DNA from 2 places in the Shewanella sp. MF08487 genome. Region 2 is predicted to be linked to the other one. Evidence: predicted binding sites of a transcription regulator. Region 2 holds the regulator's gene; the other holds the start of a gene.
The links. Region 2 encodes sigma-54, which starts transcription at its own class of promoters, with help from an activator protein. Its sites were predicted from a motif close to GTTGGCACGNNNNTNGNNT; they were not measured.
Positions count from the first base shown of each region.

Region 1: a site for sigma-54 is predicted at 1,567-1,585, ahead of fliD (flagellar filament capping protein FliD). Genes of this name have one in related genera too.

Region 1 is NZ_JBOZPB010000008.1:40,588-43,975, forward strand. Features, by position in the region: gene ACRN9H_RS07810 (hypothetical protein) at 1-163, shown strand, start outside; gene ACRN9H_RS07815 (flagellin) at 481-1,293, shown strand; gene fliD (flagellar filament capping protein FliD) at 1,607-2,950, shown strand; gene fliS (flagellar export chaperone FliS) at 2,964-3,344, shown strand; gene ACRN9H_RS07830 (hypothetical protein) at 3,313-3,388, shown strand, end outside.
Region 2 is NZ_JBOZPB010000030.1:31,567-34,954, reverse strand. Features, by position in the region: gene rapZ (RNase adapter RapZ) at 1-200, opposite strand, end outside; gene ptsN (PTS IIA-like nitrogen regulatory protein PtsN) at 197-640, opposite strand; gene hpf (ribosome hibernation promoting factor) at 643-930, opposite strand; gene ACRN9H_RS17410 (RNA polymerase factor sigma-54) at 959-2,437, opposite strand; gene lptB (LPS export ABC transporter ATP-binding protein) at 2,545-3,276, opposite strand; gene lptA (lipopolysaccharide transport periplasmic protein LptA) at 3,273-3,388, opposite strand, start outside.

The DNA.
Region 1 (3,388 bases), on a different contig from region 2:
ATTGCTCGCAAAGGCTAAGCAATTAAATGCTGTCAGTCTGCCGAAAGAAGATTTGCAGTATTTGCATAAATTTATGCAACCTACGCCTTTTGCTTACCAAATGATCTCGCTACTAGCACAAAGCAATGCAAACCGTGAACAGGTAAGCGCCTTGTTGGTGTGAGTGGTTATTGCGCGACTGCGCAATAATCTAAGCGCATTGTTATTATTGAAGTGGCATATTGCATCTTGATGCCAGTGGGCTAAGTCCACTGGCATTTTTGTATCGGTGGTTAAACGAGTGTTCATAATCATTAGTAACTGTTTTTACGAGCTTATTTAACATTTTGCTTTAAAGCTTTATGCTCAGTTTTATATTTAGTTGGGCAAATGACATATTTTTTCAAATATCGTTTCAGTTATCAGCAGAAGCTGCCGCTTTAATTAGTTATCCCTGTAATCAGGTCTAATCAAGTTATTTAATATTTTTGGAGAATTAATATGTTAGGTGTTCACACAAACTACGCGTCAATCGTTGCACAAGGTGCCGTTAACAAAAGTAACAACCTACTGACCAACGCTATGGAGCGTTTATCTACTGGTCTGCGTATCAACAGTGCATCTGATGATGCTGCAGGTCTACAAATTGCTAACCGCATGAATGCCAACGTGCGTGGCATGGAAACAGCCTCTCGTAACATTTCTGATGCGACTTCTATGTTGCAAACGGCAGATGGCGCCTTAGAAGAAATAAATACCATTGCTAACCGTCAAAAAGAATTAGCCACACAAGCAGCGAACGGGGTTAACTCAACTGATGATATGACAGCTTTGGATGCGGAATTTCAGGAGCTAAGTTTAGAAGTCACTCGTATCTTAGGCAAAACTACCTATGCGGGTAATGACTTGTTTACAGAACTAGCTACTGCTAAAGGTGTTACTTTCCAAATTGGTTCTGATAAGACCGAGACACTTGAGGTTAAATTCGATACTCCAGCAGCAATAGCAACTACTGTTAAATTAGATACGGGCGCTAACGCAAGATTAGCACTTGATGAAGTTGATACACTTCTTAAAGCTGTGGGTACTGCACGTTCAGATTTAGGTGCCAACATTAACCGTCTTGGTCATACCGCCTCTAACCTTACTAGCATAACTGAAAATACCAAAGCCGCAGCTGGCCGTATTATGGATGCTGATTTTGCTGTTGAGTCTGCCAACATGACACGCAACCAATTACTGGTTCAAGCGGGTACGACAGTACTGGCTTCTGCTAACCAGAATACGGGTTTAGTCATGGGTCTGTTACGTTAATTAAAGCTCATGTTAGCGAGCGTCTTCACTAAGCTGATATAGCTTTTTAATGCCGCTCATTAAGCTAGCCAATATGAGTGTGAATGCCAGTGAGCTAAGCTGACTGGCATTTTTATTATATTGCTTTAAAAACACTTAAGCTCAGCAGCTCTACGTTGCGATTTAGCATTTCACAGTGGAAGGCAGGTTTCCGTTTAATAGCTTTCTACGGAAGCGCATTGCTCACGCTAACCATGTCGCAGATTAAATGTTGTTTAAAAACAACTAATTAATTTTGGCATGTGTTTTGCTTTTCAATTTATTGGAGGTAGTTATGATTTCAGGTATGAGTGCGGCACAATTTGCTCAGCAATTGGTTGGCGCAGACCGTGCGGGTAAAGATACGCTTTATAAAGGCAAACTAACGACCAGCAAAACACAGCTAGATGCCTATACGTTGCTTGAAACCAACATGAAGAAGATGGCCACTAAGCTCAGTGAAATGGGTGGTGCCACCAATGGTAAAATGGCGACTGTGTCGGGTGATAATGCCACTGCCACAGTGAAATCTGATGCACCTAAAGGTAACTACGATTTAAGTGTGCAGAAGTTGGCACAAGCGCATCAGCTGACTAAAACCTACGCCACTGAAAACGAAATGCTACCCGCAACTGGCGTCATTAGCATTCAAGTAGGCAGTGACCCGGCAAAGCGTTTAGAAATTGATTTAGCAACGATTAATGGTGGCGCGGCTATTTCCGTATCGCAGCTACGCGATGTTATCAATAAGCAAGCGGGTGATACTGGCGTACAAGCATCATTGGTGCGCACCGGTAATCAAATCGAATTTATGCTGTCGTCAAAGGAATCTGGCGTAGCGAATAAGCTGCAAGTGCAGTTTGATGGTGCCGATTGGGGCATGACAGAACGCCGCGCCGCGCAAGATGCACAGTTAACGTTAAACGGTATTAGTATTACCAGCAGTAGCAACTACCTAGAAAACGTAGTTGATGGCGTGAGTCTTGAATTAGTCAAAGTACATGCAGCTGGCGAAAGCAGCATGATTAAAGTGACTGAAGATTTTGAAGCCAATAAGACAGCGGTTAAAGATTTTGTCGATTCTTTTAATTCTTTAATGACACAAATCAATCAATTGACTCGCTCTGTAGGCGTGAGTACCTCCGGCAGTGACACCGCGGATAAAGATAAAGACGATAAAACACCTGCAGTCAGTCAAGCGCAGATTGGTGTGTTGAAAGGTGATACTTCGATTCGTTTATTACAGACTAAGTTGCGTGATTCAGTATTTGCCAGTGCACCAAACGGCATGCGTTTATCTGATATTGGTATTGAGATGGGCCGTGATGGCAAGCTTAAAATTGACGATGCGAAACTGACTGATAGTTTTAAAGCGGATCCCGAAAAAGTACAGGCAATGTTTACTGGTAAAGATAGTTATATCAGTAACATAGAAAAAACTTTAAAACCGTTTACACAGTTCAATGGCTATATTGATACCAAACAAGAAACCATAAACAAACAAATTAAAAGTGTGAATGACAGTATGGACCGTCACAATTATCAAATGACTCAGCGATATCAGATTTATTTGACGCAATTTACGGCAATGGAAGCGACGATTAATCAATTTAGTGCAGCGAGCGGGTTATTTAACTAGGAAATTATCATCAATGTTAAACGAGTACGATCCATTTAATGCTTATAAACAAACGGCGTTAGATGCACAAGTCGCTGCGGCAACGCCCCACGATATGGTACGTATGTTACTTGAAGGCTTATTGGAAGAACTAGAACGAGCTGCTGGCCATATGGAATATCAACGCTTTGAAGCCAAAGGGATGAGTATTCATAAGTGCCTTAACATAGTACATGGCTTGGATTCGATGCTCGACCTTGAAAATGGCGGTGAAGTGGCGCTGAGTTTACATCGTCTTTATGACTTTTGTAGCCGACAACTGGTGAGCGCCAGTGTGGAAAACAGTGCTGAAGCTTTGGTGCCCGTAACTCAGGTAATAACGAATGTTAGAGAAGGATGGACCAATCTCAATTAAACAGTGGGCGCGTTTTGGCAGTGCTTTACGCCAATATGCAGATA
Region 2 (3,388 bases):
AATATTTTATCTTGCTCAGGCAGGTTACGTACGTCGACACTGATGGCGACGAGATCGTTACTGCCTTTAAGCTGATCAAGTAACGCACCGATTAGCGGTAGCGGAAGATTATCAACGCAATAATAGCCGAGATCTTCGAGTACTCTAAGGGCGACGGATTTACCTGAACCTGAGCGGCCTGACACTATGACCAGTTTCATCCCGTGATTACCTGATAGAGTTCTGCTTCATCATGTGTCTTGCGTAATTGTTTCAATATTTGCTTATCACTCAGTTTTTCGGCCATGCAAGACAAGGTGCTTAAGTGCTGCTGACATTGGTCAGCAGGCACCAGTAATGCAAATAAAATATCAACCGGTTGCTTATCAATAGCATCAAATGCAATTGGCTCTTCGCACTTAATAAGTACGGCAATGGGCTTATCTATATCGGCTAATCGACCATGTGGAATGGCGATACCGTTACCTATACCTGTGCTCCCCACCTTTTCGCGCGCCACTAGGCTTTCGAATATCTCTTGAGATGAGAGGGTCGGGTACTGGGCAGCGACTAGGTCGCTGATGAGTTCCAGTACTTTTTTTTTGCTGCCCGGAGTGGCGCAGGTCGTGCACTCCGGCCGCAGTATGCTACAAAGTTCCATTATTAGTGTTTTGTTAACTTCTCTTTGTGTTTAATAACCTGACGATCAAGTTTGTCTATCAGGGCGTCTATAGCTGCATACATATCAGTATGCTCGGCAGTAGCAAATACTTCACCACCGATGAGGTTTATCCTCGCTTCAGCAATTTGTTTTATTTTCTCAACATTGAGCACAACGTGCACATTATTGATCTGTTCGAAATGGCGTTCAAGTTTTGAAAACTTTTCTTCTACATATGCGCGTAACGATTCGGTAATTTCAATATGGTGCCCAACTAGGTGTATGTGCATAGAAACGTCCTCCGATATTCACTGTAGGTTATAAACTCTTACGCTGATTAGAAGGGGGAATAAGCATGGCTTCTCGATATTTCGCAATGGTTCTGCGTGCTACATTTATTCCCTGTTCTGCCAGAAGTTGTGCCATCTTACTGTCACTTAATGGTTTTTTCTGATTTTCTGCTGCAACCAGTTTTTTAATAAAGGCTCTGATTGCCGTTGATGAACATTCACCACCATCATCCGTACCAACATGGCTAGAGAAGAAGTATTTTAGTTCAAAAAGCCCCTTTGGGGTATGCATGTATTTTTGGGTGGTCACCCGCGAGATGGTGGACTCATGCATCTCGACTGCTTCGGCAATATCGTTAAGTACCATAGGTTTCATCGCTTCTTCACCATATTCAAAGAAGCCTTGTTGGTATTGGACAATACAGTTCGCCACTTTCAGCAGGGTATCGTTGCGACTTTCTAAACTTTTAATAAACCATTTAGCCTCTTGCAGATGCCCACGAATAAATTGGCTGTCGGCTTGGTTTTTAGAGCTGCGCGCCATAGAGGCATAATGTTGATTTACATTGATTTTAGGCATGTTATCAGGGTTAAGTTCAACGACCCAGCGGCCATTTTTCTTTGACACTGATACATCGGGAATAACATATTCGTCCTCGTTGGGGGTAATCAATAAACCCGGGCGAGGATTAAGAGTTTGGATGAGCGTTATGCCGTCTCTTAACTCATCTTCTTTGAGCTTAGTCTTACGCATCAATAATCTAAAGTCACGTGCCGCAATGAGATCTAAATGATCTTTAATCAGCATGCGGGCGTTATCAAGATGGGGCGTATCGGGCGCAAAGTGTGACAGTTGGATCAGCAGGCATTCGCTTAAATCTCTGGCGGCAACACCTATTGGGTCGAAATGTTGAATACGTTTAAGCACGGCTTCGACTTCGTCAAGTTCGACCTCTGGGTTACCTATAGCTTCCAGAATTTCTTCAGTGCTTTGAGTGAGATAACCTTGATCGTTTATTGCTTCGATAATGGCGGTCGCAATGGCTAAATCGGTTTCAGAAAAGGGGGTGAGATTTTTTTGCCATTCTAAGTGCTCATATAAACCGTCGCTAGTCTCACCTTGAAAGGGCATATCGTCTTCGCGACTCCCACCTGGACCTGAGTTAGGTGACGCGGTAAATACTTCATCCCAAGTCGTGTCCATGGGAAGATCGTCCGGCATGGATTCTTGAGTTAAAGATTCTGCGGTGTCGACGGTAGAGCTGTCTTTTTCTGGTGGCGGAGCGACGGATTCACTGAAATCGGTATCCGATAGCGTTTGGTTTACAGGGTCTTTAGTTGCGTCGAATTGATCCTCTTCCAGCTCGAGAAGGGGATTAGAATCTAAGGCTTGCTGGATCTCTTGCTGCAGTTCTAATGACGATAGTTGCAACAGACGAATTGCCTGCTGTAATTGTGGCGTCATGGTTAACTGTTGACCCAGTTTGAGCTGGAGTGACGCTTTCATGTTACCGCAGATCCCTAAGTTATTATTGTTAGATGGGGTCGCTGATTACCCTCTTGAGTCGAGCCGGATGGTGGTATAATTAACGACCATCGACTCCCTTTGGTTAACTATAGCCTGAATTGTTCACCTAAGTACACAGCCCTAACCTGCTGATTGTCTAAGATCTCTGCCGGAGTTCCTTCTGCGATTAGGTTTCCGTGACTGACAATATAGGCATGTTCACACACATCTAATGTCTCGCGAACATTGTGGTCGGTAATTAGTACACCAAGGCCACGACTTTTAAGCTGCTCAATAATTTTCTTGATGTCGATAACTGAAATCGGATCGACGCCAGCAAAAGGTTCATCAAGTAAAATGAACTTAGGATTAGCTGCTAAAGCCCGTGCAATTTCTACACGGCGACGCTCGCCACCAGACAACGACATACCTTGGCTGTCACGTATATGGGTGATATGGAACTCTTCAAGCAGATGTTCTAATTCTTCATCTCTTTGTTCTTTCGTTAATTCTTTGCGAGTTTGTAGTACAGCCATAATGTTGTCATGTACGCTCAGCTTACGAAAGATACTGGCTTCCTGCGGTAAGTAACCAATGCCTTTGCGGGCACGTAAGTGCATAGGGTCAGCGGTTAAATCATGATCATCGATAAAAATATGTCCTTTATCGCTCTTTACCAACCCGACAACCATGTAAAAGGTCGTGGTTTTACCGGCTCCGTTTGGGCCGAGTAGACCAACAACTTGACCGGTTTTTACCGTCAAACTGACATCTTTAACGACTTGGCGGCTCTTATAACTTTTCGCTAAGTTTTGTGCTCTTAGAGTGATCTGTGTCATTGAGGATCCTGCTTTTTAACAGGTTTATCAGTTGGCGTATTAGGCTTTACATCATCTTGATAGCTTTCTGGCTGAATAATTGTGATCACGCGATCGTCACCGCTGCCAGTAC